One region of the Methylosinus sp. KRF6 genome, then DNA from elsewhere that is predicted to be linked to it. Evidence: predicted binding sites of a transcription regulator. Region 1 holds the regulator's gene; each other region holds the start of a gene.
The links. The regulator PhoB, encoded in region 1, activates phosphate uptake and scavenging genes when phosphate is short. The targets are predictions, from matches to a motif close to TGTCATNNANCTGTCAT.
Positions count from the first base shown of each region.

Region 2: the regulator PhoB is predicted to act here: its motif matches at 1,910-1,926, upstream of KP010_RS01205 (YdcH family protein).
Region 3: the regulator PhoB is predicted to act here: its motif matches at 1,832-1,848, upstream of KP010_RS09605 (OprO/OprP family phosphate-selective porin).

Region 1 is NZ_JAHLJF010000001.1:1,545,081-1,548,332, forward strand. Features, by position in the region: gene KP010_RS07440 (VOC family protein) at 37-450, shown strand; gene KP010_RS07445 (VOC family protein) at 543-956, shown strand; gene KP010_RS07450 (SRPBCC family protein) at 1,020-1,571, shown strand; gene phoB (phosphate regulon transcriptional regulator PhoB) at 1,608-2,351, opposite strand; gene phoU (phosphate signaling complex protein PhoU) at 2,348-3,073, opposite strand; gene pstB (phosphate ABC transporter ATP-binding protein PstB) at 3,102-3,252, opposite strand, start outside.
Region 2 is NZ_JAHLJF010000001.1:245,645-248,896, forward strand. Features, by position in the region: gene KP010_RS01195 (hypothetical protein) at 1-108, opposite strand, end outside; gene KP010_RS01200 (protein adenylyltransferase SelO family protein) at 119-1,555, opposite strand; gene KP010_RS01205 (YdcH family protein) at 1,711-1,890, opposite strand; tRNA gene KP010_RS01210 (tRNA-Val) at 2,148-2,222, shown strand; gene KP010_RS01215 (MucR family transcriptional regulator) at 2,555-3,022, shown strand; gene KP010_RS01220 (metallophosphoesterase family protein) at 3,091-3,252, opposite strand, start outside.
Region 3 is NZ_JAHLJF010000001.1:1,993,909-1,997,160, forward strand. Features, by position in the region: gene KP010_RS09605 (OprO/OprP family phosphate-selective porin) at 125-1,783, opposite strand; gene KP010_RS09610 (OprO/OprP family phosphate-selective porin) at 2,353-3,252, shown strand, end outside.

The sequences.
Region 1 (3,252 bases):
CCGAGCCCCGCCATTTTTCAAAAAAAGGAGCATCCAATGACGATCAAGCCTTATCTTTTCTTCTCGGGCCGCGCCGACGAAGCCATTACTTTCTACCGGCAAGCGCTCGGCGCCGAGGTGAATTTCCTGCTGCGCTTCGACGAGAGCCCCGAGCCGCCGCCGCCCGGCGCGCTCGCGCCCGATTGGGGCAAGAAGATCATGCATTCCTGCCTTCGGATCGGCGATTCGGAAATTTTCCTGTCGGATGGATGCGGAACGGGTCCTTCCGGCTTCAACGGATTCGGCGTCTCGCTCGAGGCGAAGAGCGTGGCGGAGGCCGAGCGCATGTTCGGCGCGCTCGCCGATGGCGGCGAAGCGCGAATGCCCTTGGGCGAGACGTTTTTCGCCGCCACCTTCGGCATGGCGGTCGATCGCTTCGGCGTGCTCTGGATGATCATCGTCCCGAAGTGAAAAAGGTGCGGGACGGTTGACGAAGCGCTTTGCGCGGACATGATCTCCTCCCACGAAACGAGCGCCCGTCCGCGACGCTCGCTGGGAGAAACATGATGTCGATTCAACCCTATCTGATCTTCGACGGCCGCGCCGAAGAAGCCGCCGCCTTTTATGAGAAGGCGCTCGGCGCGCAGATACAGATGCTGATGCGCTACAAGGACAGCCCTTTGCCCCAGCCGGAGGAAATGCTGCCGCCGGGCTGGAGCGCCAAGGTCATGCATATGGCGCTGAAGATCGGCGACACGATCGTCTTCGGCTCGGACGGCGACGGCGAGGAGACCGGCTTCAAGGGCTTCTCGCTGTCCTATAGCGCGAAGACGCAAGAGGAGGCCGAACGCGTCTTCGCAGCGCTCGCCGAGGGCGGCGAGACGAAGATGCGCTTGACCAGAACTTTCTTCTCACCCGCGTTCGGAATGCTCACCGACCGCTTCGGCGTGCCCTGGATGGTGGTGCTGCCGCAATGACGGCGCGCGGCGCTCTTTCGCTCGCGAGCGGGAGCGCCGCTCCGCTTTTTTTCGAGGTTCGACATGTTGGAAATCATCGGCGCCGGCGTCGCCGTCATCATCGCCGCAATTCTCGTCCTGGCCGCGCGCCAGCCGGACGTCTGCCATATCGCGCGCTCCATCTTCATCGCCGCGCCGCCGGAGCGAATATTTCCGCTGATCGACGATCCGCGCGCGAGCAATGAATGGAGTCCTTTCGTGAAGGATCCGAGTGTGAAGCTCTCCTACGCCGGGCCGGAACGCGGCGTCGGCGCGGCCTGCGATTTCGAAGGCAATGCGAAGGTCGGCGCGGGGCGAGTCGAGATCGTCGAGTCCGTCGCGCCGTCGAAAGTGGTCGTCACATTACGCCTGGATCGGCCGATGAAATGCAGCAATCGCGTCGAATTCACCATTGCGCCGCAGAATGGCGGCTCGCTCGTCACCTGGGACATGAAAGGGCGCCAGCCCTTCCTCGGCAAGCTGTTCAGCCTCGTCATGCGGCCGGAAAAAATGGTCGGCGGCGCTTTCGAGCAAGGTCTCGGCGATCTCAAGCGCCTCGTCGAGACGGCTCGCGACGAGGCGGCGCCGACAGCGTGATGATGCGATGTCGAGAGAGGAGCCTTCGGCCGCGCCTCAATTGCGCCCGAAGGTCTCGTCGAAAGAATAGCCGGTGCCGCGCACAGTGCGGATCGGGTCCTTCTCGCGGCCGCGGATGATCGCCTTGCGCAGACGGCCGACATGGACGTCCACGGTGCGCTCGTCGATCTCCGCCGACAGCCCCCAGACGCTGTCGAGCAATTGCGCGCGCGAGAAGACGCGGCCGGGCTTCTCCATCAGATATTCCAGCAGGCGGAACTCCGTCGGGCCGAGATGAATCTCGCGGCCGCCGCGCTTCACCCGCCGCGTCTCGCGGTCGAGGTCTATGTCGCCGGCGACGAGCCGCGTCGCCACGCGCTCCGGCCGCGCGCGGCGCAGCAGAGCGTGAACGCGCGCCATCAGCTCCGGCGTGGAGAAGGGCTTCACCACATAATCATCGGCGCCCACCGAGAGACCGCGCACGCGCTCGTTCTCGTCGCCGCGCGCGGTGAGCATGATGATCGGCATTGTGCGCGTGTCGTCGCGCGCGCGCAGCCGCCGGCAGATTTCCAAGCCGGAAACGCCGGGCAGCATCCAGTCGAGAATGACGAGATCGGGCACGGATTCGGCGAGGCGGATTTCCGCCTCGTCGCCGCGCTCGACATGTTCGACCTGGAAGCCTTCCGATTCGAGATTATAGGCGAGCAACAATGCGAGGGCCGCCTCGTCTTCCACGACGAGAATTCGCGGCGCCCGATCGTGCGGCGTCTCGCGCGGCGTTGCGACGCGAATCTCGTTCATTGCGAGGGCTCATCCGTTTCCATGCTGGGGGAGATGCTGGACGACTTGCCCTTGGGGCGGTCGGTCGGCATCGACTCGCCAGTGACGAGATAGACGATCGTCTCGGCGATATTGGTGGTGTGATCGCCGATCCGCTCTATATTCTTCGAGCAGAAGAGCAGATGCGTGCAGAAGGAGATGTTGCGCGGATCCTCCATCATGAAGGTGAGGAGATCGCGGAACACCGAATCTTCCAGCGCGTCGAGCTCGCTGTCATTGGTCCACACGGCGCGGGCGCGCTCGACGTCGCGCTGGGCGTAGGCGTCGAGCACGTCCTTCAATTGCATGGCGGCCACTTCCGCCATCGTCTTGAGGCCGATGATGGCGCGCGGCACGCGCGCCTCGGAGAGGATTTTCACCGTGCGCTTGGCGATGCTCTTGGCGAGATCGCCGACGCGCTCGAGATCGGCGGCGATGCGCATCGCGGCGATGCATTCGCGCAGATCGATGGCGAGCGGCTGACGCCGCGCGATGGTGAGGATGGCGTTCTCCTCTATCTCCCGCTGCAGCGCGTCGAGGCGCTGATCGGTGGCGACGACGCGATGGGCGAGCTCGATGTCGAAATTGGCGAGCGCATCCATGGCTTCGGCGAGCATTTTCTCGGCGATGCCTCCCATCTCGGCGATACGGCGGCCGAGCACTTCGAGGTCGCGGTCATAGGAGCTGACGATATGTTCGCTCATGTCTCATAATCCTCGTGCGCGATCGCGCTCAGCCGAAGCGGCCGGTGATATAGTCCTGGGTCTTCTTGTTCTGCGGCGCGGTGAACAGATTGTTCGTCTCGCCGAATTCGACGAGATCGCCGAGATACATGAAGGCGGTGTAATCGGAGACGCGCGCCGCCTGCTGCATATTGTGGGTG
Region 2 (3,252 bases), 1.3 Mb from region 1:
GTTGAAGAAGCAGGCCCCGCTCGGCGGGATTTTCTCGATCAGCAGATTTTTGGCCGCGGCGGCGCTCGAGAGAGCGCAGAGCAGACAGATGCAGATCGAGCGGTTCATCTTCCGAACGTCATCCCCCGGCGGGCGCCGGCGCATAGGCTTCGCGCATCGACGCGATCTGGGCGATCTTGTCGTCGAGCGCGCTCCAATCGTCGCGCTCGACGATCTGCGCCCAAATCGATTCGACCTCTTCTATCAGCATAGTGCAGGGCGTGGCGCGACGGAAATAGGGATGGTCGAGATTGGCGCCCGGCGCCGTCTCATGGGCGGCGAGCGCCTCGCGCAGGCTCGCGAATTCCGGCGCGTCATAGGCCGCCGCCTGCGGGCTCGCGGCGGCGCGCTCGCGGCTCGCCATGCCGCCGCGCCAATCGAAGAAGGTCTGTTCGAAAGACGCCTGCGTCTTGCCGAGAAATTCCAGCAGAGCTTTTGCGAGGGCGGCGTCCTGCTCGGGATCTCGCGCCGGCAGCAGGCCGAAGCGATCGAGCAGGGCGAGTCGGAACTCGCGCTGAAGATGGTTCTGATAGCCGCCGAGTATCTGTTCCGCCCGCTGCAGCCCGACCTGCTGCAGAATGGTTTCGGCGAGCCGCGTCAGGTTCCAGCCGAGCGCGCCGGGCTGGCGGCCGAAAGAATAGAGCCCGCTGTCGTCGAAATAGGCCGCCGTGAATTGCGGATCATAGCGCGGCGCGAAACGCCACGGCCCATAATCGAAGCTCTCGCCCGTTATGTTGATATTGTCCGAATTGAGCACGCCATGGACGAAGCCCGCCGCCATATAGCGGGCGGCGAGCCGCGCCACGCGCGCCGCCACGCGCTCCAGAAAGGCGCCGGCGCGGCTTTCCGCCGGCTCGCCCGCGAGCTCGGGGAAATAATGGGCGACGCAATGCGCGACGAGCCGGCCGAGCGCCTCTTCGTCGCCGATATGGGCGAGGCGCTGGAATGTGCCGATGCGGATATGGGAATGGGACAGCCGCACCAGCACGCTGGAGCGGGTCGGCGAGGGCTCGTCGCCGCGATAGAGCGGCTCGCCGGTCTCGATCAGGCTGAAGCTCTTGGAGGTGTCGACGCCGAGCGCCTCCAGCATTTCCGTGGCGAGAATCTCGCGCACGCCGCCCTTGAGCGTGAGCTTGCCGTCGCCCTGGCGCGACCAGGGCGTGCGGCCGGACCCCTTCGTGCCGAGATCGAGCAGGCGCCCGTCCTCTATGTCGCGCAATTGCGCGAACAAAAAGCCGCGGCCGTCGCCGATGTCGGGATTGTAGGCGCGGAATTGATGGCCGTGGTAGCGCAGCGCCAACGGCTTGGGGAAACCGCCGGGCAGCGGCTCGAAACGGCCGAGATGGGCGATCCATTCCTCCTCGGTCAGCGTATCGAGGCCGACGCGCGCCGCCCAGCGCTGATTGCGATAGCGCAAAATATGCCGGGGGAAGCGGGCGGCGTCGACGGGATCGAAGAAACCGTCGCCGAGCGTGGCGTGGAGCGTTTCGGCGCGATAGCGCGGGGCAGGGGGCATGGGTCTCGGCTCTCGCTTTGGCAGGAGATTCTGCGGCTCTGAGCCCCGCGAAGCAAGCCGGGCGCCCGTGCGGCGCGGGCGGAGCGAGAGAGGACCTGCCGAAAAAAAGGCGGAGAAAGCTCTCCGCCTCGACGCTGGACCTCGGGTTCGGGCCGTCAGTGCACGCTGGCGCCTTGCCGCAGCTTGTTGATCTCGTCCTTGAGCTGAAGCTTTTTTCGCTTCAATTCGTGGAGCTTCGAATCGTCGTATCGGGGATGATGCTGCACCTGCTCGATCTCTTTCTTGAGCGCCTGATGGCGGCGTTCGAGCTCGACGAGATGGGTCTGTAGCGACATACGGCGCCTCCTTTGGTTGATGACAGAAGGACGACGCCAGTGTGACAGGAATTATATGGCCCGCAAGGGGCGGCGACGTCGCGGGTGCGCGAATTATTTCGTTCAAAAGCCCTGGCCGCGGAACGAATTCTTAAAGTTTTCAGGCGTCGGGCCGATGTTCGGCCGCGCGCGGGGAAACCGTTCCAGGGCGCTTGCGCCTCGGCCCGACTGCCGCTATACGGGCGTCACTCGCGTCGAACGAAACCGGTCGGCGCAGGGGGCGCGTAGCTCAGCGGGAGAGCACTACGTTGACATCGTAGGGGTCACAGGTTCAATCCCTGTCGCGCCCACCATCTATGTCACATCGAGTTTCATGTCGCTTCGAGCGGGCTTCGACCTCTCGCTTCGCGCATCGTCGTGCGTCCGATTCGGCCAAAAGGGCCATCACGCAGCGAAAGCGTCCGCCGAAGAATCGCTCGGGTCGCAGGGGATGCTCCGATTGCCGAGAAGCGGCTTTCGCGCCGTGCGACGGTTTCGATCGCTCTGCAATATTTCGACGTGATGAGCCGCTGCAAAAAAAGCGAGTTTCTTGTTCGATGCGCGTGTCTTTGCGAGTAAGGCGACGATTGCAATCGACAGCGATATCGGCTCCAATATAAAAGATTTGAACGCCGAGGAAAGCACCATGTCCGAAGCCGAAGACAAAGCGCTCGTCGCACAGATACTCTCTTCCTATCTTTCGAATAATACTGTTGCTCCTGTCGATCTCCCTTCTGTCATTGCGGCGGTGAAAAAAGCTTTCGGCAACGGCGATGCGGCGATGGCGGCCGCCGCCGAGGGAGAAGCCAAGCAATGGCGGCCGTCCGTTCCCGTGAAGAAATCGGTGAGCCCCGAAGCGATTATTTGTCTTTGCTGCGGAGAGCCGTTCAAATCCTTGAAGCGTCATCTGCAGGCCGAACATAAGCTGACCCCGGACGAATATCGCGCCGCTTTCGATCTGAAGAGCGACTATCCGATCGTCGCGCCCGATTACGCCGCCCGGCGCTCGGCGCTGGCGAAATCGCTCGGCCTCGGCCGCAAGCCCGCCGCGAAGCTCGTGCCGCCCCCGAAAAAGCGCGGCGCGCCGGCGCGCAAGGCGGTCGCCGAGGCGTGACGCACATCCGTCGCGCCGCTTTCGCCGGATCGGCGCGAGAGCGGCCGCGCGTCGGTTTCACGAGCCTGTCAGACATGGCCCGCGAACAACATTCGGCGACTGTCCGTCTCGAGAACGAGAGCGGTGAGGATAGAGGTCGCGAATGCGCCCGTATCGACATTGATGCGGTTGGGCAGGATGTCGGGCTCGGAGACGGGCGTGTGGCCATGCACGATCATCTTTTCCCAGGC
Region 3 (3,252 bases), 450 kb from region 1:
AGCGGCAGCTGTTGCGGAAATGTCACGCCATGAAATTTGGCTCCATAATGAAAAAGGCCGCCCCGAAGGGCGGCCTCTTCTCGATCGAACGTCTCGCCGGGCCGAGAGGCCCGGCCTTTATCTCTCACCAGAAAACCTGCGTGCGGAACAGGAAGGTGCTCGGGTGCTGGCCGTTGAGATAGGGCTTGTCGGACGGAGCGACGAGCGTCATGGCGCGCGTCCAGTTGGCCTGGAGGCGAACGCCCTTCACCGGATACCAGTTCAGCGCGAGGGTCAGATTCTCCTCGCGGCCGCCCAGCGTCGCGGTGTTGGCGAGCGCCTTCTGCGCCGCATTGCCGGCGACCGCCGCCAGATAGGCGTAATTGCTGTCGACGAGACCGCCGTTGTTGAGATTGAGCTCGCTGTAGCGCGCGGCGATTTCCCAGGCGCCCCAGCCGCCCTTGCCGAGAGGATTCTTGATCGCGATGTCGCCGAAGGTGCCCGGCGAATTCCAATCCTTGTCATAGCCCTTATAGGAGGCTGCGCGGGATTCGCCGGTCAGGAACACCGAACCCTGCACGTAATAGCCGCTGTATTCGAGGCTCGAGCCGCCGTTGTTGCCGAGCGCCAGCGCCGTGCCCGCATCACGCTCGTAATGCGCGCCGGTGTATTCGCCCTGCACCGAGAAGGGGCCGTAGGTGGCGGCCATTTCGAAATTGTAGTTGTAGCTGGATTTCAGGCAGCCGTTCTGCAGGTAGCCGGGCGTCCACAGCAGGGCCACGCCGGCCGCCGCCTTGAAGGCCGGGCTGCAGTTCAACGCCTGGGCCGACGGCACGACGATGTAGGTATTCTTCAGAATGTCGGTTTCGTCGCGGCTGCCGCTGCCCGGCAGCAGATTGTTCGGATCCTGCGCGGCGGTGGAGTCGTTCGGCTTATGATACATGAACGAGCCGCCGAAATGGAGCAGCTTGTCCTCCTCGACGATCGGCGCATAGATCGCGCGGGTCGTCAGGTCCCAATATTGATGACCCGTCGCCGCCGGATTCTGGGCCTTGTCTTGACCGAAGCTGGTCGAGAACACGCCGGCCTGCACGGCCCAATGCTTGTCGCCGAGGCCGACTCTCGCGCCGATGTGGCGGTCGGGCGCCAGGGCGCCGGGCAGCGCGCGCTCGATGAAGGTGATGTGCTTGGACGACGTCACCGTCTCCATGCTGAACGGCTCATACTGGCTGCCGACCTGGAAGGTGACCGGCTGCGAGGTGATCTCCGACGGCAGCAGCTTGGCGCGATAGGCGAGGAAGGCGTCGCGAATGCCCTGGCTGCCCGAGCCCGTGAAGTCGTATTGGAACTTGTAGTACCAGTTCTTATAGGCCTTGCCCTCGACCTCGAGGCGGGCGCGGCGGAAGTCGACGTTGCTGCGCGAGCCGCTCGAGGGATAGCTGGTGAAGCCGCCGTCGATCTGAATGCGGCCGCCGACCTTGAAGTTGAAGTCCTTGTCCTCGGTCTCGACGAAGAGGCCGTTCTTGAAGCTGACGAACACCGGCGGCGGACCCTTGTGGTCGGGCGCGCTCTTCGCGGAGTTCAGCGCATTCTTGACCTGATGGGTTGTCTTGGCCTGCTCCTCGAGCCGGTGCTCGAGCCGCTTCAGCTCCGCCTTGAGCGCCTTGATCTCGCTCGCCGTGTCGGCGACAGCCGCCGTGGGCGCGCCGAAAGCGCCGAGGAGCGCGACAACGGCCACGCCTCCCAGCAGCTTCGAAGGCGTCGCGCCTTTCGCGATCGTCTGGACCTTCGGTACATGTGTCATGTCAGCCTCTTGAATTGCTTACCGCTTGGGCAGCGCTAGAGGCGTTCTGTGACACAATCATCACAATTCGTAGGGGAGGGGCTTTGTGACGGCGCTTTCCCCTCGAGGTGTGGCTCAAATGCCACGTAGGGGGGCGCCTAGCCCTTCGAATTGCAGCATTTTTCCTCTGCTCGAGTGATCGCGGCCGAGCGCGATATTGTGGCAGCCCATATCGGAAAGAGGCCGAATTGTGTCCGATCTGCAACACCTAGGTGAAAAACCTTAAGGGAATCCGATTTCGGCCTTGCGCGGACCGCCGATCGAAATGTAAGACAATTACATGTGATGTTTCAAAAGAACATTTCATCGGTAGAAGCTCGCTATATGAGCAAGGCTGATGAGAATGTTGGCATCATAAGTCGAGCAATAGGCAAATAGCGTAAATGACGCGCGCCGCGCAGTGTTTGGTTCCCGTCCAGGATAACTTGTCGTCGACACGAATAGTCATTCCTCCGAATGAAGCCTCGTCCGGCGAAGAATTGTCCGAACCGATCATGCGAGACGCCGGACGCTCAGCGCAGGGGGCTTTGATGAGAGAACAGAATATCGGGTCGAAAATGGCGCGGAGGCTTTCGGGCGGCGTCGCGCTCGCCGCCTTCTGCGGGATGCTGGGCGTTCCGGCCCCGGCGCTGGCCGATACGGCGAGCGAGATCAAGGCGCTGAAGGATCAGATCAAGCGCCTCGAAGCGAGAATGACCGAGCAGGCCAAGACCAACGCCCAGGTCAAGAACGCCATCAATTCCGCCAAGACGCAGCCAGGGCTCGTCGCCCCGCCGCCGGTGTTCGTCAGCTTCAAGAACGGCCTCTTCGTCGAGACCGAGGACAAGGCGTTCAACTTCAAGATCGGCGGCCGCGTCCAGACCGACGGCGGCTTCGCCAGCTCGGCGGACACCATCTCGCGCAGCAACGCCGGCTTCCGCCGCGCTCAGCTCGAGGTCGAGGGCAAAGCCTATAAAAACTGGTTCTACAAGTTCCAGTACGACTTCACCGGCTCCGGCGCCGCCGGCATTCGCGACGCCTTCCTCGCCTATCGCGACAAGCTGCTGCCGGAAGAGATCACCAAGCAGCCGGTCACTTTCCAGGTCGGCAATTTCTTCGAGCCCTTCAGCCTCGAGACGGTCAGCTCGACCAAGCACATCACCTTCATCGAGCGCGCCATGACCGAGGCCCTCGCGCCGAGCCGCCATATCGGCGTCGCGGTCGGAGCGGGCGACAAGCATTGGAGCGTCAAGGGCGGCTTCTTCTCGACCAGCCCGCAGGACACGGCGACGGCTCCGCCCACCGGCGGCGCCCAATATTGGGACGCGGCGGTGCGCGCCACCTATGCGCCGATCGTCGAGGAGGACAAGCTCCTGCATTTCGGCTCGTCCTTCCGCTATCACAAGCCCAATGACGCGACGGCGGCGACCAACGCCAACACCTATCGGCCC